DNA from 4 places in the Vibrio ziniensis genome. Region 4 is predicted to be linked to each of the others. Evidence: predicted binding sites of a transcription regulator. Region 4 holds the regulator's gene; each other region holds the start of a gene.

Region 1 (5,613 bases), 1.0 Mb from region 4:
CAGCGATGATGAGTCGTTTTGCATTGGATGAAAGCGAATTTGAATTGGTAAAACGTTGGGTTGAAGAGTCAGGTATTCGCTGGGGATTGGACAGTACTACTGCTCAAGAATTTGATCTTCCAGACACAGATCAAAATACCTGGCAGTTTGGACTTTCTCGTATGTTGCTTGGCTACGCGATGCCGACATCAACCAGCCTGTTTGAACATGGCGACAGTGTGTATGCGCCTTATAACGAAGTTCAGGGCATGAGCGCTGAACTTGCTGGCAAATTGGCGCGCTTTATTGAAACCGTGAGCCGTTACCGAACCTTACTGACTCAAACTCAGTCGATAGATGACTGGCGGGAAGTATTGAACAACTTGCTTGATGATTTCTTCGCTGTCGATCTGGATGGTGAAATGGCGCTGAAATCCATTCGCGATACGCTAGTTTCATTAAAAGAGCAGCTGGTTGATGCAGGTTATTGCGAAGATATCGCGCCAGCGATCATCAGCGAATACCTCAATAACAAGCTGTCGGGTACACGAGTTAGTCAGCGCTTTTTAGCCGGGCAAGTGAACTTCTGTACTTTGATGCCAATGCGTTCTATCCCATTCAAAGCGGTCTGTTTGTTAGGAATGAATGATGGCGTTTACCCTCGTTCTATGCCGCCGGAAGGCTTTGATTTAATGAATGGTCGAACTCGAAGAGGCGATCGTTCACGCCGTGATGATGATAGATACCTGTTCTTGGAAGCGATGCTCTCTGCGCAGCAAAAACTATATATCAGCTACGTTGGACGTTCCATTCAAGACAATACTGAGCGTGTTCCATCGGTGTTGGTGAGTGAATTACTCGAATATTGTCAGCAGAACTACTGTTTATCTGGCGATGAATCTCTGCCAAGTGATGACTCAGGCAAAAAGTTGGTGGATAAGATTTCCACTGTTCACACTTTGGTGCCATTCAGTCCACAAACATTTTTAAGTGAAGCAGGAAGCTACGCAAAAGAGTGGCTGCCTGTGGCGCAGCGTCAGGGTACTCCAGCTGGCGAATTCAATCTGCCATTGGATGATTACTTACTGGATGCGACTTATCCGTTAGATCTGGATTTGGTTGAGCTACAGCGTTTTTGGCGATTGCCAGTTCAGTACTTTTTCAATCGTCGCTTAAAAGTGGTTTTCGAACCGCCTTTAGCGGTGATGGAAGATGATGAGCCGTTCGCACTGGATGGTCTGAATAGCTATCAACTGCGTGATAATTTGCTTGATCTGTTACTTAGCGTAGATGCGACAAGTGATAGAGAAGCTACATTACATCACTTCATCCAGCAGCAACGAGCTCAGGGCAAACTGCCTGTTGGCGCTTTTGGTGAATTAGAGTTTGAAGTGAACCGAGTTCAAACTGAAGAAGTGCTAGAGAAAATTCACTTTCTCTGCCAATCACCGCTAGAAGATTGTGAAGTGAACATCACCAGCCATGTGCTTGGAGAGTCTAAACCTGTTCAGTTAAATGGTTGGTTAACCAAACGCTTCCAATCAGGGCTAGTGCGTTATCGCAGTGGTTCAATTCGCTCGCAAGATTTGTTGTCAGCATGGATAGATCATCTGTGTCACGCTGCGATGGGCTTTGTCAGCAAAACTCATCTGGTGGGCTATGACCGTAAAGATGGTGTGCTTCATCAAATCTTGCCACCAGTAGAAAGCCGAGAGCTTGCTAAAGAGCTGTTGGACGAACTGATTCGTCTTTTCTATCAAGGAATGACATCCCCGATCGCTTATTTCCCGAAAACAGCGCTAGCTTGTATTGAAGCTGGGTTTAGCCGCGGAAAATGGGTTGAAGATGATGAGAAATCTTTGAAAAAAATGGCTGAGTGTTTTAACGACGGATTTGCCACTTCTGGTGAAGGGAACAATGCGTACATCGCTCGAATTTGGTCATCTTGGAATGACGAACTCGCTCAACAGGCAAAATTACTCTCTTGCTTAGTACTACAAACGCCAAGGCTACAGTTAATGGATAGTACTGATGTAATAGATAGTGCTGATGCAGTATTCGAAGCTAATAGAGTGGGTAGTAAAGATGAGTAACAGAGGTACAGAAATAAGTGGCCGCCAGAAAATCATTATTGGTGTAGGGCGTTCGCTGTACGGCCACAGGTCAGAGGGACCATTATTCGGTGTTAATGCAGGCAGCGTTTTGATAACGGGTAGCTTTAGTAAAACAAGCAGTTTAGATAACCTATAAGTGATTATTTTTTAAACTATGTTTGCATTAAGTGGGTGCAGTGTAATGTTCCATATTGGTGCGTTCTGTGAGAAGCCTCGCATAACCAATGGATTGTTTTTATTTGCATGCACCAACATATAAATACTCAAACAAGATCACATAAATTCAGTGACATAACTTTTTGGTTTTAACAAAAGGCACAATAAAAGAATGAATGTTCCTTCCAATATCGTAGCAACGCCACTCGAAGCGATGACGTTTCCTTTGCATGGTGCGCGTTTGATAGAAGCTTCTGCCGGTACAGGTAAAACATTTACTATTGCTGGTCTTTATTTGCGTCTGTTGTTAGGTCATGGAAATGAGCAAAATCGCCATCAAGTACCTCTAACCGTCGATCAAATCTTGGTTGTAACCTTTACCGAAGCGGCAACCGCTGAGTTGCGTGATCGTATCCGTGCTCGTATTCATGATGCACGATTAGCCTTTTCAAGAGGTCACAGCAACGATCCTGTGATTGAACCTCTGCTTAATGATTTCAGTGATCACGCTCAGGCGGCAAAACTGCTGCTCGATGCAGAACGTCAGATGGATGAAGCGGCGGTGTATACCATTCACGGCTTTTGCCAACGCATGCTGACACAGAACGCGTTTGAATCTGGCAGCCGTTTTAGTAATGAGTTTGTCACCGATGAAAGTCATCTCAAAGCGCAGGTAGTCGCAGATTACTGGCGTCGTCAGTTTTACCCTCTACCACTCAATTTAGCCGCTGAAGTCCGTCGTTTATGGTCATCGCCAGCGGCACTGCTAGGAAAAATTGGTGGTTATTTAACGGGTATACCCTTGTCTCTGACCACGCCGATGATGGACGGTGACCTTGCCGGTTTACACCAGCAAAATTTGGCTAAAATTGACGCCATTAAGCAGCAATGGCTGAGTGCATTGGAAGAAATAGAACCGAGCATTACAGGCTCCGATCTGCATAAAAACTCGCAAAATGCCTTGCTAAAAAGGATTGAAAGCCTGACTCAGTGGGCGAGTTCGGCAACGCATGATTTGCTGGTGCCTGAAGCACTATCTGACTTTGCTCAAAGCCAACTATTGGAAAAATCTAAGAAGGGTAATCCGCCACTACTTGAAGTTTTTAACGTCATCGAGCAGTTCAAAGCACAGCCAATCACGATTGAAGCGCCTTTAACAGCACACGCTATCCATCACTGTCGAGCCATGCTGGCAAAAGCTAAAGCAAGTAAACAGTGGTTGTCGTTTGATGATCTTTTAAGCCAGCTTTCTGCCTCTATTGATGGTGATGAGCAAGGTTTGTTGGCTGAACGCATTCGTCATCTTTACCCGGTTGCGATGATCGATGAATTCCAAGATACCGATCCGCTGCAATACAGCATTTTTAGCCGTATCTATCTGAACACACCTGAATGTGGTCTGTTTATGATTGGTGACCCTAAGCAGGCAATATACGCATTCCGTGGCGCAGATATTTTTACCTATATCAAAGCGCGCAATCAGGTGGCAGCGCACTACACATTAGGCACCAACTGGCGCTCAAGCTCGGATATGGTGGCAGCCGTGAACCAAGTGTTTGAGTTGCCAGATAGTCCGTTTATTTACGACAGCGATATTCCTTTTTTGCCTGTCGATGCCAACCCTTTTGCGGCAAAAAAAGAGTGGCTACTGAATGGAGAGAAGCAACCTGCGTTGACCTATTGGCTACAAGAAGCGGATGGTTCTCCAGTAACCAAAGGCAACTATTTAGAAGTGATGGCGCAGGCAACAGCAAGCCAAATACAGACCATTTTGACTGCGGCACAGCAAAATAAGGCGCTGTTTGTTAACGGTAAAAGTAGTAGTAACGGTAAAAGTAGTAGTAACGGTAAAAGCATTCAGGCGGGTGACATTGCGGTACTGGTGAGAACGGGTAACGAAGGTCGAATGATTAAAGAAGCCTTGGCTAAACAAGGTATTGCCAGTGTGTATTTGTCTAACCGTGACAGTGTATTTACCAGCTCGATTGCTCAAGATATTCAACGTTTGCTACAAGCGGTGCTGACACCAGAAAATGACAGAGCATTACGTGCAGCATTAGCTTCTCCGCTGTTTGCTCTGAACTCCAAACAACTTGATGCACTCAATAACGATGAAAACGAGTGGGAAAACGCTGTTAACCAATTTAAACAGTATCGCCGGCTTTGGGTTGAACGGGGTGTGCTGCCAATGCTGCGCTCGGTTTTAAGCCTTCGTCATATTGCCGAACGCTGGTTGGAAGAGGTGGATGGCGAACGAAATCTTACCGATTTCATGCACATCAGTGAATTGTTGCAACAAGCGACTCAAGATATCGACAGTGACCACGGTTTGCTGCGTTGGCTCGCTCAGACAATTAGCGATGCTGAACAAGGAATGGGAGGCAACGACGACGCCATCCAACGTCTTGAGTCCGAAAGAAACTTAGTACAGATCGTCACTATCCATAAATCCAAAGGTTTGGAATACGATTTAGTGTTTCTACCATTTGTGGTGAGTTACCGAGAAGCGAGCGAAGGCAAATATTACGACAGCAATAGTGGTCAGACTCTGCTTGATATCACTGGCGATAAACAAGCGTTGCAACAGGCGGACAAAGAACGTTTGGCTGAAGATTTACGTTTGATTTATGTGGCACTAACGCGTTCTGTCTATGGCTGTTTTATCGGTGTCGCACCATTACGCAATGGTCGTTCAACTAAAGAGCCAACGGGTGTGCACCACAGTGCTATCGGTCATCTTTTACAAAACGCGCAAGAAGGCGGAATCGATCTTCTTACTCAATCCGTGGAAGCACATGCAAACAAGTTATCTTGCGTCTTGGTTACCTCTCCTCCAGAACCTCTCGACACCATCTTCACACCAGTTGTAGATCCGTTGCCAGAGCTTAAAGCCAAAGAGCTAAACAGTGAGATTGACCGCTATTGGCGCATTACCAGTTATTCAGGCTTGGTGAAACAAGGCAGCCATCAAAAAGAACACGATGCAACGGTCGAAATCGGTGGCTTTGATGTGGATTCAGCCGAGGAGCATGATGAGCTTACGCCCATAGAAAAAGAGCGCACCATCTTTAACTTCCCGCGAGGTGCTCGCCCCGGTACTTTCTTGCACACTGTGTTTGAAGAGGTTGAGTTTACCGAGCCAGCAACCAGTGAGCACAACACTAAAATCATTAGTCATCTGCTGGAATTAGAACAGTTAGAGATGGAATGGTTACCTGTGATCCAAAAGCTGGTAGACGATGTGTTAGCCACCCCTCTTGATGGTAAAAAATTACAGCTAAACCAAAAGTTGTCCCATCAGAGATTGGTAGAGATGGAGTTTTTACTGCCGATTGAAGTGCTGACTGCTCCTGCGCTAAATCGC
Region 2 (5,613 bases), 1.0 Mb from region 4:
ACATGAGGCAGGAGATCTGTGCAGCGCTGACCAACTGTACATTAACCTTGCGCAAGGATTACGTCAGTTTGAGGCTTGGTTGTCCAACAAAGAGGGTGACACTGTCTATTGCATAATTGAGGCAACTCAATTTGAGCAAGATGGAAGAATCTCGGTCATGCTCTCTATCAAAGATATCAGTGAACAGAAACAACAAGCAGTGCTGATTGATTCACTGACTCATAAAGATGCCTCGACCGGTTTACTTAATAGACCAACAGTTATTAACTTGTTTAAGAGTTATTTCCAACATTCCTCAGAAGGTGATGGGTTTTCTCTGCTCTATTTCAATGCCACGCGTTTAAAAGAAATTGACGAAATCTACGGCCACGTCGCTCACGATGATGTACTCAAACACTTTGCAGAGTGCTTACTGCGCAACTTTGGCGACCAAAGTGTAGGGCGGATTAGTGAGAACGAGTTCCTTGTTTGGGACGAAGAGAAGAACTACGTACATTTGGAAGAAATGGCAAATCGTGTGCTGGAAAAATATTCGTCAAAAATGCACGTTTCCGGGTTTGAGTTCGATATTGGTCTGAAATCCGCCTTGGTTCCGTCATCTTCACACTTCGATAGCTTTGAAAATTTCAGTTATGTAGGGCTTTATGCGCTGACCGAAATCAAAGCCGCGAGCAAAAAAGGCTTAGTGATTGTTGATGAAGAATTGAAGGTTCGCTCTAAAGAGTCGTTGTCGTTGAATCGTGACATCATGCTGGCTCTGAAAAATAACGAAATAGTGCCTTTCTATCAGCCAATAGTGAATGCGAGCAACGGTCAAGTTGTCGGCTTTGAAGCATTGGCAAGGTGGAAACACCCGTCTTTAGGTATGATTCCACCGGGTGTGTTTATTCCGTTGGCTGAGCAGCGACGTTTGATTGTGGAATTGGGAGAGTCCATTCTCGATCAGGCATGCCAGTTTATTAAAGAGATTCAGCAGAAAAGCACCTCGTCGTCTCAGAATCGATTAAGCATCCATGTGAACCTTTCCAGTCCGCATTTTAATCATAAGAGTTTGGTCGAAACCTTGACTAAAATGATTAAAAAATATCAGTTAACCCAAGGGCAGCTGGTGTTAGAACTGACAGAGAGTATTCTGTTGGGCAGTGAAGAAGAGATTATTGACCGTATGGATGTGATTAAATCTCTCGGTGTACAGCTTGCCTTGGATGATTTCGGCACAGGGTATTCATCATTCAGCTCTTTATGTAACTTCCCATTGGATATTATCAAACTCGATAAATCCTACATTGATGCTCTGGAAACCAACGATAAAGCCAAATCACTGGTTAGAAACATCATCCATATGTCTCAGGAGTTAGGAATGACCACTGTGGCAGAAGGTGTAGAAAATGCTTCACAGCTTCGTAAACTCAATGTTTGGAACGTGGATGAAGTGCAAGGCTACTACTTCTTTAAACCCATGGATAAAGAGAGTGCGTTGGAAAAATTTGCTCGATGAGATAACGAGTGAAGTTGATTAGACAAAAAAGCCAGACAACAGTCTGGCTTTCTACTTTCTACTTCTAGCTTAGAGCTCGATGTAACTCACTTCTAACTGTGGATTAAGCGATGCGAGCGTCGCTTTGGTATCAACCAAATGGCTAACACTACCTTTCTTTAGTTCCGCTAATGTGGCCGCTTCTATGTTGTCAAATGACTCACCAGCCATACGCATCTGAATCAAGGCAACTTGCAGCGGCGGAAGGCTAGGGTTGAACGCAGCATTTTCTGCATAAGCACCCAAGTAGCATTTGCCTGATTTTGATTTCAAAGCTACACCGCTTAGGTTTTCAGAATACGGTGCGTAACTGGTATTTAATGCTGAAATGGCAGATTGAACGAGTGGGTCTGAATTTTCGCAGCTATAACCGTGATCGTTTTTATGCATTAATACCGTCGTGATACCTAAGTCAGCAGGACCGAAAGATTCCGGCAAGTAGTATTGCAGTGAATTAGCGTCACGTTTTGGCAGCTGGATCATCAAGCTCTTTGAGGTCGTCAGCTCATTCATAAACTGTCGGCAGTGACCACATGGGCTGTAGTTAACCGTAATATCACTGATGCCTTCTTCACCTTTTATCCATGCATGGCTGATTGCAGCTTGTTCCGCGTGGATGGTTTGTCCCATTTGAACTTTAGAGAACTCCATATTTCCACCGAAGTAAATACGGCCTGACAACCCACGAGCTAGTGCACCAACATAGAATTTCGAAATAGGCACGTAAGCAAAAGCGGCAGCAAGAGGCAAGAGCGCAATACGAAGGTCTGCATCACTTATTTCCGAAACGGAGAGTAGCTGCTTGAATTGGTCAGGAGATAATGTCGCGTCAAAATCATCAGCGAGTACGATAGGCGCTAAAAACGCTGCCATCGGTTGTTGCATGTCTGCTAATGCCTGTTCAATACGGCCTTTCATAGATATTCCTAATTAATACATTGAGCTTTAGTGTAGGGGAATATGCTAGATTTACTGAGATCAAAATCTCATTAATGAATGTAACGCGTTTCACGTTTTCATAATTAGAGTGATATCACACATATTAAAAGGTGGAAAGTAATTTGGCTTAGAACAAAGGCTAAGTATTTTCTGAGCCAAATTATATTTCATGAGATTAGGTTAGCTCGCAAACCAAAGAACAAAAGCAAAAAGACTTGGTGCTAGGACGGAGGTAATCACGCCACATACTACTAATGCGAGTGAGCTAAAAGCGGCGTCTCTTTGATCCTTCTCAGCACAAGTTGCTGTGCCAAGTGCATGGGAAATATTACCCATTGTCAGCCCTCGAGCTATTGGGTGGGTAATATTAAGTAGGTTATAAATTGGGTAAGCCATGATAGCGCCAAACACGCCTACAAGTAGAACCATAATAGCAGCAATGGCTGGCTCACCACCTAAGTTACTCGCCACTTCCATAGCAATAGGTGTGGTAACTGATTTGCCCATTAATGCTGCAATCAAAGCAATATCGGTATGCATGGCAGCGGCAATTAATCCTGCAGTAAGCATAGACATCGCACTGCCCACGCCACAAGCTAGCATAATGATTTTCCAATTGGCTCGAATCTGAGGCAGTTGCTCGTACAATGGATACGCCAATGCAACCACGGCTGGCTGGAGTAAATAGTTCACCCACTGATTATCTAGAGCGTAAGTTTCATAAGGAACTTTAAGCAAAATCAGAGTTGGAATGATAATGCCGATGCTGATTAACAAAGGGTTTGCAAAAGGTGAGTTAAGCTTGCGTGCCGCCCAACGCGCAAAAAAGAATACAGCAATGGTGACTAACAACCACATCATTCACCCCCTTTCTTTAGTAAACGATCAAGAGAGAATGCGAGCACAACAAGCACAATGGTTGTCCCACCTATAGCGCTGGCCAAAATTGCCCAGATGTTATCCATCAACATATCTAAATGAACCATAAGTCCAACGCTGATTGGAATAAATAGCAGAACCATGTAGCGAATAAACAAGCTAGCACTTGGCTTAACCCAAGTGGAAGGTAATAGCCCGCTTGCCATGAGCCCGAAGAGGATCAACATGCCGATGATGCTACCCGGAATAGATATGTCCAACCAAGATTGAAGATTGTTCCCTGCCAGCAAACAGAGAAAAATCATTCCCATAGAAACAAGATATTTAAGTGCGGTTTGAGCCATGAAACGTTGTTGCCATTAATAAGTACATAAAACTAGGGCTGATAGTCCTAGGAAACGAGTTTTTCGACGTATTGATAAACGGATTTTAAAATAGCGATTTTCTTTTCGTCACTCTCATGCTCATGAACTAAGTTCTCTAAATTGAGCATGTAATCTTCAATGCGTGATTCATAAAAATCACGGCAATGATTAGCCCAGCGTCGCTGCTCTGTCTCATCCAAAGTCCAAGGATAATGACGAGCTCGATAACGAAACAGTAGCGGTTCGATGCGTTTATCCGCGAAAGTAATGTCCAGAGCACCTAAGTTTTCTGGTGGCGTGTTACGTATGATATCCATTGCAGCCTTGTCAGCTGGTGAGAAGAAACCATCGTACAGCTGAGTATCGACATCATTGCTTTGTTCATATTCACGATCGATTGAAAACAGTACCACCAGTTTTTCTCTGATTTCTGGATGCTGACGAATCAGCGCCAAATTAGCTAAACACTGCTCACGGTTAATACCAATTTTGTCGGCATTCTCGGCGGTGAGCGTCTTTGCAGGCGCGAGAATAGGGCATTTATTTAGATGCACTAGCTTCACTGGGACTGGGAGTTCATCAGGTGCCAGTTCATCATGTTTTGTATAAAGACGCGTGTGAAGCTCTTCGCTAGACAAATCAATCAAAGGTTGTGGATTCTTCGCTAAGTCCGCCACTATCACTGCATTTTGATTGGTGGGATGCCAAGCAATAGGCACGATCCAACTTGTATATTGGCACTCTCTGCCTAACATGCCAGAGACATGCATGAGAGGTGTCATGTTGACGATATCTACGAGTTCAGTGAGTTTGCGTTTGTGGCGCATGGTAAAGAAGTAATCAAACAACTTTGGTTGAGCTGCTTTTACCCTTTTTGCTAGTTCGATGGTAGCAATAACGTCTGCCATTGCATCGTGTGCATTTTCATGTTCTATGCCATTAGCTTTAGATAGATGTTCAAGTTTGAAGCTAGCAAATCCCTCTTCGTTCTCTGGCCACGCAATGCCTTCTGGACGAAGGGCATGACAAGCACGCATGATGTCCAGTAAGTCCCAACGTGAATTGTTGTTCTGCCAACTCCAAGAGTACGGATCGAAAAAGTTGCGATAGCAAGTATAACGGGTCACTTCGTCATCAAATCGAATGCTGTTGTAACCAAGGCTAGTGGTATTCGGTTGAGACAGTTCGTTGTGGATGCGCGCGATGAATTCGGGCTCAGATAACCCTTGTGCCATGGCTTTTTGCGGCGTAATACCTGTAATCAACGCGGCTTCCGGCGCTGGCAAATAATCGGAAGGTAATTGGCAGTAGATAACTAATGGTTCTCCGATAATATTGAAATCCATATCGGTGCGTACGCCAGCAAACTGACTAGGACGATCTTTCGCTGGGCTAGTGCCCCAAGTTTCGTAGTCAAAAAAGAAGTATGTTGGCAAGTGTTCCTGCTGCATTTGTGGTTACCAAATCGTTGAAAGATTTGTTGGTATTAGAACATCCCCTATACGACTAAGCAATCATCATGGCAGGTTGTAATTACATGTTCGGTCAGTAGAGTTGTTGCCTGGTTAATAATCGCTCAAATTTACACTTAAATCAGCGATATTTGTTGAGCATGTTTTGCATGGCTATGCTGTCGAGAACAGAGACGGACTTAGTCTGTTTATCGAACAGGCTGTACAGCATACTCTGAGCCACATCTTCGGCTTTGATTGGCGCCAGATTCTTAAGCTTGCCGAATAATAAGTATTTGCCTACTGCCATTGCTTTTTGTACCAGCACTTCATCCGTTCTAGCTATGCTTCTCTTTCCGACTAAAGGCCCTGGTCTGACAAAAGTGACATGAGCAAAACCGAGTTGTCGAATAGCTTCTTCCATCCGACCTTTACAGCGTAG
Region 3 (5,613 bases), 1.3 Mb from region 4:
TTGGGCGTTGGATAAAATCTGCGATTACCCTTTCCAAATGGACGTTGACATGGGGCGCCGAGTATTAGGTGCACGTAAAGCCTATGCAGCCGTGACATCCTCATTGACACTCAGTGATGAGTACTTTCCGATGCTCGGGAACAATTGGAAAGATGTCATGCGTGCTACATGCGCAATTCCTCGTTTGTATCCAAAAGAAGTTAAGTTGAACAATAAGCTATATGTTGATGGGGGGGTATCCGCATCCATTCCCGTACAAGAAGCTTGGCGTCGCGAAGCACGTTTTATTACGGTGATCAGAACAGAAGAGGTTGATGCAGAAATCGACTTGTTAACCCCTGCAGAGAAAGCCAAACAAGAAGAAATTAAATGGTTTAGAGATTCATTCAATAGTATTCAAACTCAGTGGCAGAATCGTTTAGATCAATGGAAACAAGACTGGAACCGTTTTTTACAACAACAGATTGCTCGTTCAAAGGAGCTAAAAAGCGAGAATAAACATTTACAAACACTTAATGGTGGTCGTTGGCTTTTCGGCGCGGATGATATTTATCGTTTGAGTCATTTGCTTGGCGACAAATTTGATTCAGGGTTGGCGGATATGCTGATGGTGCATTATCAAACGTACTCTTTAACCAGAGAGTTTTTGAATACTCCGCCAGATGATGTCTTTATTGTACAAATTGCACCGAGTAGCCCACTGAAATCCACTTCGTTGATGAGTAATAAGGAAGAATTATTACATGACTATGAGTTGGGTGTAGAAGCAGGGAATCGCTTTATCAATCTCTTCTTACAGGCCGAAGAGATCAAAGCGCAGCGCATCATTCGTGCCGATTTTAGTTCACTCGATTTTTAATCTGTTACCTGCCGTTGAATAACTCACTCTGATGATGGTGTTCAAAGTGAGTTATTCTTCAATCAGCTTGAATTAGAGTACTGGCAAGATACGCATACAGTTGGTTGAACCTTCAACTTCCATTATGTCGCCTTGAGTTATGATGACTAAGTCGCCAAACTCTAGCAGCTTTTTCTCTCTAAGAGATTCCAAAGCAGCTTGAGCCGCATTAAAACCTTCTTCTTGCTTACTGTCGAAATAGTAAGGTGTAACACCTCTGTATAGAGCACAACGGTTTAATGCTCGTTCATTGCGTGACATAGCAAAGATAGGCAGCACAGAGTTCAAACGTGAAGTCATCAACGCCGTACGTCCTGATTCTGTTAGCGTGACCATCGCTTTTACTCCTTCTAAATGGTTCGCCGCATAAATCGTAGACATAGCAATAGTTTCTTCCGAGGTAGCGAATGAACGGTCTATACGATAGTTTTGCTGGTTAGATTCAATGGTTTTTTCCGCGCCAATGCAGACTTCCGCCATGGCCTTCACTGTTTCAACTGGGTATTTACCTGCGGCTGTTTCTCCTGAAAGCATCACCGCATCTGTCCCATCCAACACAGCGTTTGCAACGTCCATTACTTCTGCTCGAGTAGGCATTGGATTTGTAATCATCGATTCCATCATTTGTGTTGCGGTGATGACGACTCTGTTGAGAGCCTTTGCTCGATAGATCAGTTTCTTTTGTACCCCAACGAGTTCAGGATCACCGATCTCTACGCCAAGATCTCCGCGAGCAACCATGATGACGTCAGATGCCATGATGATATCGTCAATGTTTTCATCGCATGAGACGGTTTCTGCTCGTTCCACTTTAGCGACCAAACGTGCTTCTAATCCAGCATCTCGGGCCAAGCGGCGGGCATAATTCATATCTTCACCGTTGCGGGGGAAGGAGACTGCAAGGTAGTCTACTTTTATCTCAGCGGCGAGAAGGATATCGCGCTTATCTTTTTCTGTTAGCGCATCGGCGGATAATCCTCCCCCCTTTTTATTGATACCTTTGTTGTTGGATAGCGCTCCGCCGATGAGCACGGAGGTGTATATTTTGTCATTTTCCACCGACAAGACTTGCAGTTGTACTCGACCGTCATCAAGCAGAAGAATGTCATCTCTTTTTACATCTTTTGGCAGGGCTTTATAGTCGATACCGACAGAGTCTTGATCTCCTAAGCCAGGTGCGAGCTCGGCATCAAGGATGAATCGGTCACCTTCGTTTAGTTGAATTGGACCATTTTTAAACGTAGACACCCGAATTTTGGGGCCTTGTAAGTCTCCCAATATCGCGACGTGTTTATCGAGTTTTGCCGCAATTTCACGCACTTTTTGCGCTCTCAATTTATGGTCTTCTGCAGAGCCATGTGAGAAGTTCATTCTTACAACGTTTGCCCCTGACTTTATGATTTGTTCTAGTACGTTTTCTTTGTCTGTGGATGGACCGAGTGTAGTGACAATTTTTGTACGTCTTTGGCCTGAACTCATGGTGATCTCCTACAGTGAAGGGCAGATTAACTATCGAGGTCTTTTAAGTATAAACAGCACTCAATAGTACTCGAGATAATCGTTATAAAATTGTTGCATAAGTCTGATAGTTTTGTAGGAATTTGGCTGTGATGCACAATCCAGTTACTTTATTTTTTATTTTGAAAATTTCTTTTATCTATTCATATCTAGGCAATGCAATTCTAACAATTTGACTGAATACACAAAGTTCCGAGTATATACGTGACGTTGGTCACGGGTATTTACCAAAGCCCTTCACAATTAGTTCGCAAAGTAAAAAAATTGGCAGGTTGTTGTTTTCTGGAGCGTACCATGTACATGGCTCAACCAGGCCATATTGACCATATCAAACAGGTCAATGCTGGTCGTGTATATAAATTGATTGACCAAAAAGGTCCTATTTCTCGTATCGATTTATCGAAAGAGAGCGAACTCGCACCTGCAAGTATTACTAAAATTACTCGCGAGCTTATTGATGCGCACCTAATTCATGAAACAACGGTTCAAGAAGCTATTAGCCGTGGTCGTCCTGCTGTTGGTTTGCAAACGAACAATGAAGGTTGGCAATTCCTCTCGATGCGTCTTGGGCGAGGGTATTTAACCATAGCTCTTCATGAACTTGGTGGCGAAGTTCTTATCGACACTAAGATTGAAATTCATGAAATCGATCAAGACGATGTTCTTCAAAGACTCCTATTTGAAATCGAAGAGTTCTTCCAGACGTATTCGGATCAGCTTGATCGTGTGACGAGCATTGCGATTACTTTGCCAGGTTTAGTGAACTCTGAAAAAGGCATCGTTTTGCAGATGCCTCACTACAATGTGAAAAATCTCGCATTAGGGCCTGAAATTTACAAAGCGACAGGGTTGCCTGTATTTATTGCGAACGATACCCGTGCATGGGCATTGGCAGAAAAATTGTTTGGTCATTCACAAGATGTTGATAATTCAATTTTAATATCCATTCACCATGGCCTGGGCGCTGGTATTATTCTTGACGGTCGTGTGCTGCAAGGTCGTAACGGAAACATTGGTGAACTTGGACATATTCAGATTGATCGCCATGGTAAGCGTTGCAATTGTGGCAATATTGGCTGTCTTGAAACTGTTGCCAGTTCTCAAGCGATTCGTGAGCAAGTCGCTGAGCGTATCGCAAATGGTGAAGTTTCAAGTTTAAGTGAAATGTCAGAAATCACTCTTGAGGATATTTGTTCCGCTGCGGCTGAGGGGGATCCTTTAGCTGTGGAAGTCATTGAGCAGCTTGGTACGTATTTAGGTTCCGCGATTGCCATCGTGATCAACTTATTCAATCCAGAAAAGATTCTTATTGGTGGTGTTATCAACCAAGCGAAAAACGTTCTGTATCCTGCCATTCAGCATTGTATTGAAGAGCAAAGCTTACCTGTTTACCATCAAGATTTGAAACTTGTCGAATCTCGTTTTTATAAGCAGGCAACCATGCCTGGTGCAGCGCTTGTGAAGCAAGCTTTGTATGATGGTTTGTTGTTGATGAAGGTGGTAGAAGGATAATTTATAATTACCTTCAGTACTATCATTTACATTTATCCTTTGTAGCTATACTGTTATTGGGTTTTAGTAGTTTGCGGAATTTTTTATGTCAGGTGTTTTAAATTCGGTCGATCAACGTACTAACTTAGTTGGCGAGAACCGACTTGAGTTATTGCTTTTTAGCTTAAACAGTCGTCAGCTGTTTGCTATTAACGTATTTAAAGTTAGAGAAGTCATAAAAGTACCGACTTTAACTAAAATGCCGGGCTCCCATCGCAATATCACGGGCGTTGCGACACTTCGCGGAGTACCTGTGCCTATCATCGACTTGCGTCAAGCGATCGGCTTTCCACCTTCCCGATTAGAAAAACCTGAGCAGAACCTGATTATTACGGAGTACAACCGTACCACTCAGGGATTCCTAGTTGGTCAAGTACGTAATATTGTAAATACCGCATGGACTGAAATTGAGCCGCCACCAAAATCGGCAGGTCGTTCAAACTACCTGACAGCTATTACTCAAATTAAAGATCAAAACCAAACTAATATCGTTGAGATTATTGACGTTGAGAAGGTTCTTGCAGAGATTATTGATTACGATGTGTCTATTTCTGAAGAGCTACTTGATCACGATATTTTGGGTGAAATGGCGGGGCGTAATGTGTTGATTGTCGATGACTCTTCAACAGCAAGAAACCAGATTAAAGATACGCTTTCACAACTTGGTTTGAATATCATTGAATGTCGAGATGGCCTTGAAGCATTGAATTTATTGAAATCTTGGTGTGATGCAGGTAAAAACATTAACGATGAACTTCTAATGATGATCACTGATGCAGAAATGCCAGAAATGGACGGTTACCGTCTAACTCATGAAGTTCGTAACGATCCTCGCATGAAAGATTTGTTTATTACGTTAAATACTTCTTTGAGTGGTAGCTTTAACGAAGCTATGGTGCAGAAGGTGGGTTGTAACCGATTCATCTCTAAGTTCCAGCCAGACTTGCTAGTACAAGTGGCTCAGGAAAGGTTAAGAGAAGTATTATAAGAATAGAAAAGCGCTGAACAGTCAGCGCTTTTTTGTCTCTGTCTGATGGCGAATTGTAGAAGCCCGTTTAATGAAAATCACGAGAGCGGCTTTGGAGTTGCGTTAAATGTTCGGTGATATCAATCAGCTTTCCTGCGATGACATGCACCACATTCTCTTCTTTCTCGACAATACCTTTCACCATAAGCACTTTTGCACTGATATAAGCGCCTTTCTGCGCTCGGGCTGTCGCTTGCCAAACTACAGTATTAATATTCCCGGTATCATCTTCTAAAGTGAAAAACGTAACTCCAGCCGCTGTACCCGGAGCTTGGCGTCCGGTAACGACACCAACGACGGTAACGAGCGACTTATGAGGAAGATTAATCAGGTCTTTTTGGCGAGTGAATTTCCCCAATATACCAGCTTTGTCTAATAACGTTATTGGATGCTGGTTGAGCGAGAGTCCTAAAGATGCGTAATCTTCAATCAGATTTTCCATCGCTGATGGTGGTGTTTGAATCTGGCGCTCCTTTTCTTGATAGCTTTCAAATAGTGGCAGGTCAGAAAGGGAGTCCATAATTGCCCAACGAGTATCGTAACGGTTGTTCGTCAAACGATACAGAGCATTTGCAGAAGCGAGAGACTCCATGTCTTTCTGATTAAGAGCAGCATTTTT
Region 4 (5,613 bases):
CAAACTCCATGGACTGCTGAAGTAACGATGAAACTTTGGCAAGCGGCTGGTCTGCCAGCAGGTGTTATTAACCTTGTACAAGGTGGTAAAGAAACCGGTATCGCTCTAGCTCAATCAAAAGGTATTGATGGTCTACTGTTTACTGGGAGTGCCAATACGGGTCATATCCTACATCGCCAATTTGCGGGTCAACCAGACAAGATGCTCGCTCTCGAAATGGGCGGCAATAACCCAATGGTGATTTCTGAACAGTTTGGTGACCTAAGCGCGACGGTTTATACAATCATACAATCTGCATTTATCAGTGCCGGTCAACGTTGTACTTGTGCACGTCGTCTATACATCCCTGTGGGGGCGAAAGGTGATGAGTTGGTTGCTCGCTTAGTAGAAGCAACGAAGAAGCTTCGTATGGATCAACCATTTGCTGAGCCAGCACCGTTCATGGGTCCACAAATCTCTAAAGCGGCGGCAGACTTTATTTTGAATGCACAAGCTCACCTTCAATCTCTGGGCGGTAAGAGCCTTGTTGAAGCGCAAAGTAAAGGTGCTGCTTTTGTATCACCGGGCATCATTGATGTTACGCCAATCGCCCAACTACCTGACGAAGAATACTTCGGCCCATTACTGCAATTGGTGCGTTACGAAACACTAGAGCAAGCAGTAGAACTGGCGAACGATACTCGTTTTGGTCTGTCTGCTGGTCTTGTGACTACCGACGATGCCGAGTGGGAATACTTCGTAGACCACATTCGTGCAGGTATCGTTAACCGCAACCGTCAGCTAACAGGTGCGAGTGGCGATGCTCCATTTGGTGGCCCTGGGGCTTCAGGTAACCTACGTCCAAGCGCATTCTACGCAGCGGATTATTGTGCATACCCAATGGCGTCAATGGAAGGTTCTGCAACCGAGCTTCCTGCGACACTAAGCCCAGGTGTAGAGCTATAACAAAATTATTCAGGCTTCACGAAAGGTGAAGCCTGTTTACTAATAACGTCAGAATAAATAATCACTTAATAGTACTTGGCTTAAATAAGCTTTTTCCAATCCAATACGTCGTGTTCATGCAGCCAAGGAGGCACTATGACGCCAGAAGTTCTGTTTCAATCACTGTGGAATGACTACATTACTCGCCTTTGTCCTTCAGCCGATAAAGTTCATAGCTTGCTAGAAGAAGATGAAGCGCTAATCAATGACCATATTGCACTACGAACCTTCAATGTTGCGCCTCTTGGTCTAGAAACGTTAGCAAAGCCTTTCTTAGCTCTCGGCTATAAAGCGGTTGGTGACTATGTTTTTGAAAGCAAAAAGCTGGTCGCTAAACACTATGAGCATCCAGATCCGCTTCAGCCAAAAGTATTTATCAGTGAGCTGAAAGTAGAAGAGTGTTCACCACAGTTACAAGAGATTGTTGCCAAATTGGTTGCGAAGGTAGATGTAACAAAGCTCGAAGGCGATGCATTCCTTTACGGTGGTCGCTTATGGGATATTAGCTTTGCTGATTATCAAGTGCTAGCGCAAGAGAGTGAATACGCCTCTTGGTTAGCGGCTCATGGCTATGGTGCGAATCACTTCACGGTTAACGTTAATCAGCTCAAGGCATTTACTGAAGTGAAACAGGTGAATGATCATCTGCGCAATGCTGGCTTCACCATCAATGAGTCTGGCGGTGAAGTCAAAGGAACTCCTGAGGTTCTACTTGAGCAGTCTTCAACCATGGCAGATAAGGTATCCGTAACCTTCAGTGACAGCACTGAAACGGTTCCTGGTGGTTTCTACGAGTTTGCTAAGCGTTATCCAATGGCGAATGGAGAGCTTTATACAGGCTTTGTTGCGGCATCTGCAGATAAGATTTTTGAAAGTACCGATAGTAAATAGAACTGGATAATTTTCCTCCATTTCGAAAGGAGAAGAGTAATACCATTCTAGATAAAAATGATCAGATTGAGCATCGACGCCCATTCACTGATCAAGAAATTTTCCAGAATGGTATAGAGACCTGTGACTGAGAGACAGTAGAAAAAGGCAGAATAAAAAAGCCACCGCAAGGGTGGCTTTTGAATTTTTGTAATAGCGTTAACTATTAGCGAGTTCCGTAGACAACGATAGTCTTACCGTGAGCTGAAATTAGGTTCTGCTCTTCAAGCATCTTCAGAATTCGACCAACTGTCTCACGTGAACAGCCAACGATTTGGCCGATCTCTTGACGAGTAATCTTGATCTGCATACCGTCTGGGTGAGTCATTGCATCAGGTTGTTTCGCTAGGTTAAGTAGCGTCTGAGCAATACGGCCTGTTACGTCTAGGAACGCAAGGTCACCAACTTTCTGGCTTGTTACTTGTAGACGGCGAGCCATCTGACCTGAAAGACGCATCAAAATATCTGGGTTTACTTGGATAAGCTGACGGAATTTCTTAAATGAAATTTCCGCAACTTCACATGGAGACTTAGCACGAACCCATGCTGTACGCTCTTGACCTTCTTCAAACAAGCCAAGTTCACCGATGAAATCACCTTGGTTTAGGTAAGAAAGGATCATTTCCTTTCCTTCTTCATCTTTAATCAGTACCGCAACAGAACCTTTAACAATGTAGTACAAAGTTTCTGCTTTCTCGCCCGCATGAATTAGCGTGCTTTTTGAAGGGTACTTATGAATGTGACAATGTGAAAGAAACCACTCTAATGTTGGGTCGGTTTGAGGTTTACCTAGAACCATAATATCTCACTTCCTCTGCAGGGTACGCTTGCTGCTATCCATATTTAGCAAAGCTTAAAATAGGATTACTAGAATAAGAGGACTTTATGGTCGCTGCAAGCTATCTTATGTTTCGGTTAAGAATAGTATCCTTTTTCGGCAACTTTTTCTTGATTTTAATCGTGTCACTGCCGCGATTTTGTACGCAAAAATGTGCACATGGTCACGGTATCGAAACTAAACTCTAAAACAGTGTTTCGATTAGCCAATTTTCCCTGTCTCAATGAGTTGTTGTAGGATTGGTCTTACTATTAATTCCATAGCAAAACTCATTTTTCCACCTGGCACAACAATGGTATTGTGACGAGACATAAATGATCCATCTATCATTGCCAGTAAATATGGGAAATCGACATTTTTAATGCCTCGTAGGCGAATGACTACAAAACTTTCGTCCAGACTAGGGATACCTTTGGCATTAAGTGGGTTAGAGGTATCAACAGTGGGGACTCGCTGGAAGTTGATGTGGGTGCGTGAAAACTGCGGCGTAATGTAGTTCAAATAGTCGTCCATTGAACGAACGATGGAATCCATGACCGCTTCGCGAGAATGACCTCTGTCGCGTGTATCTCGAACGTATTTCTGAATCCACTCAAGGTTGACAATGGGCACCATGCCTATCAAGAAATCGACGTGCTGAGCTACATTGACTTCGCCGTCTACCACGCCACCGTGTAGACCTTCATAGAACAGTACATCGGTATTGGTTGGCAGGTCTTGCCAAGGCGTAAACGTACCGGGCATTTGATTATAGGGAACCGCTTCATCGAAGGTATGCAAGTAGCGTCGAATTTGACCTGTTCCGGCTTTACCGTATTGGCGGAAAAATTCGCTTAAAGTAGCAAAATCGTTCGCTTCTGGGCCGAAATAACTAATATGGCGACCCTGTTCACGGGCTTTACGAATTTCAATGTCCATTTCAGGGCGAGTGAAGCGGTGAAAGCTATCACCTTCAACCCAAGCGGGTTTGACACTCATCATATTGAACATTTTGCGGAATGCTTCTGACGTTGTAGTAGTGCCTGCACCTGATGAACCAGTTACGGCAATAATTGGGTGTTTTGCTGACATGACTAACCTTGTCCATAAATCCTAAGATAAGGCGCTGAAACATTGTCATCGCCCAAGCTGCAGCCACTATACCATGGAATTTCAGTTGTCACTGATTATCGATTAGTAACTTTGATATCAACACTTTCGTGTAACTCTGAATAAACGATAACCGCTTCACCACTCCTTAATAGGGCTTTTATTTGGTCTACTTTGTGCTTCAAAGAGATCTCAACTTCGCCGTAATCAGTCCCTTCTCTGAGCACAAACTCGCTGATGAGATTGTCTAACGTTTCGGGTGCAATTTCTTGCCAAGGTACGATCATAATTTACTCGTAAATCTAAATTGTATTGTTGCTGACTATAAAGAGTACGTTAGCTTATTACTTATTTACAGGTCTGCTATAACGCTTTATTGATCATGATGAAGGGTCATACTTCAATATCTTTTAAGCTTGCATAGTAAGCAGGTAATGCTTTTTCTAACCAAAATTCTGGTTTTAAAATACTTCCGGACACGAAACCGACGTGCCCACCTTGCTCAAATAAACGATAGTCGATGTTGTCAGGCAGGATAAATTTGGGAATCACAGCATCGTTCATAAATGGGTCATCTTTGGCATGAATGATCTGAGTCGGGACTTTGATTTGCTGTAGCTTATTGATGCCAGAGCACTTCTCATAATAGTCTTGTGAGTCCTTAAATCCATGCAGTGGTGCAGTAATTAAATCGTCGAAGTCGCTCAGGTGAGTGACACGTTTAATGCTTTGATAGGAAAGCCCTAATTCACCTTTGAGCAGATGGTGCTTTTTCATTGCGCTGTTTTTTAGTGAAGAGACCAGATAGCGGCGATAAACTTTGGAAAATCCGTGCTCAATGCGCTGAGCGCAAGCGGCTAAATCCAAAGGCGCAGAGACTACTGTCGCAGCAGTAACTATAGGGTCTTGGTTATAATCAGCCAAATAGTTGACTAACATATTACCGCCTAATGAAATACCTGTTGCGATAATGGTGCGATTTGGGAAATGTTCTCTCAGATATTCCAGAACAAAGCGAGCATCTTCTACTTCACCTGAATGGTATGCACGAGCCAGATTATTAGGCTTACCGCTACAGCCGCGAAAGTGCATCATGACCGATAACCAGCCATCTTGGGCGAACGCCTGCATTAATCCATTAGCATAAGGACTGTAAAAACATCCTTCCAGGCCATGAAATAAAATGAAGATAGGCTTTTTAGATGCACTTTCGTTATGCGCGTCTTCGCTCCATGCAAGATCGAGAAAATCACCGTCTGGCGTATCTAATGTTTGCCAAATAGGTTCGAATAACGCTTTCTTACGAATAAAGCGTGGAACTAATGTTTGTAGATGCGGGTTCTTCAAGCCTGTAGCGGCAACAAATTGGGTCATTGTCCAACCATCAAATGGATATAGTTATCTTTGCTTATCTAATTCTGCAGCGTGGGCTACTGCAACTTCAAGTGGTCTTGTTTATATTGAGTATATACGCAATTAAACAAGCGGGAATGTTCAGCGCTTTGGAGCGGGTTTGGCGAACTGCTGGGCAAGGTTTTCTGCGCCAAGTTGTCGACAGTAACGCTGTGTCAGAGGGGCATCTTCATTATTAATCAAGGTAAGACTATTAATGCAATCCACTAAATCTGACTGCTGCTGTTTTTCTAACTGGAGTTCAAACTGCAGTGCTTCACGATACAAGGTATCAGGCAGTGTTTTTTTTAGTTTGCGGCGCAATTCTCTGTAGCTATGCAGCAGTGTTTCTGAGCGACTGATACATTCGCTCACTGTTT

What was found. The regulator CRP, encoded in region 4, controls carbon source genes, mostly activating them, when cyclic AMP is high. The targets are predictions, from matches to a motif close to TGTGANNNNNNTCACA.
Region 1: a site for CRP is predicted at 2,296-2,311, ahead of recB (exodeoxyribonuclease V subunit beta). Genes of this name have one in related genera too.
Region 2: a site for CRP is predicted at 2,560-2,575, ahead of cdd (cytidine deaminase). Genes of this name have one in related genera too.
Region 3: a site for CRP is predicted at 2,620-2,635, ahead of mlc (sugar metabolism global transcriptional regulator Mlc). Genes of this name have one in related genera too.

The regions. Positions count from the first base shown of each region.
Region 1 is NZ_CP049331.1:2,497,506-2,503,118, reverse strand. It holds gene recC (exodeoxyribonuclease V subunit gamma) at 1-2,072, shown strand, start outside; gene recB (exodeoxyribonuclease V subunit beta) at 2,422-5,613, shown strand, end outside.
Region 2 is NZ_CP049331.1:1,314,226-1,319,838, forward strand. It holds gene G5S32_RS06005 (bifunctional diguanylate cyclase/phosphodiesterase) at 1-1,498, shown strand, start outside; gene cdd (cytidine deaminase) at 1,568-2,455, opposite strand; gene G5S32_RS06015 (LrgB family protein) at 2,657-3,334, opposite strand; gene G5S32_RS06020 (CidA/LrgA family protein) at 3,334-3,699, opposite strand; gene sbcB (exodeoxyribonuclease I) at 3,747-5,171, opposite strand; gene G5S32_RS06030 (NAD(P)H-binding protein) at 5,314-5,613, opposite strand, start outside.
Region 3 is NZ_CP049331.1:2,148,470-2,154,082, reverse strand. It holds gene G5S32_RS09795 (patatin-like phospholipase family protein) at 1-859, shown strand, start outside; gene pyk (pyruvate kinase) at 932-2,377, opposite strand; gene mlc (sugar metabolism global transcriptional regulator Mlc) at 2,711-3,928, shown strand; gene G5S32_RS09780 (chemotaxis protein CheV) at 4,014-4,955, shown strand; gene G5S32_RS09775 (error-prone DNA polymerase) at 5,023-5,613, opposite strand, start outside.
Region 4 is NZ_CP049331.1:285,445-291,057, forward strand. It holds gene astD (succinylglutamate-semialdehyde dehydrogenase) at 1-945, shown strand, start outside; gene G5S32_RS01265 (DUF1338 domain-containing protein) at 1,081-1,875, shown strand; gene crp (cAMP-activated global transcriptional regulator CRP) at 2,081-2,713, opposite strand; gene G5S32_RS01275 (phosphoribulokinase) at 2,954-3,823, opposite strand; gene G5S32_RS01280 (YheU family protein) at 3,919-4,128, opposite strand; gene G5S32_RS01285 (hydrolase) at 4,235-5,215, opposite strand; gene G5S32_RS01290 (TIGR02444 family protein) at 5,336-5,613, opposite strand, start outside.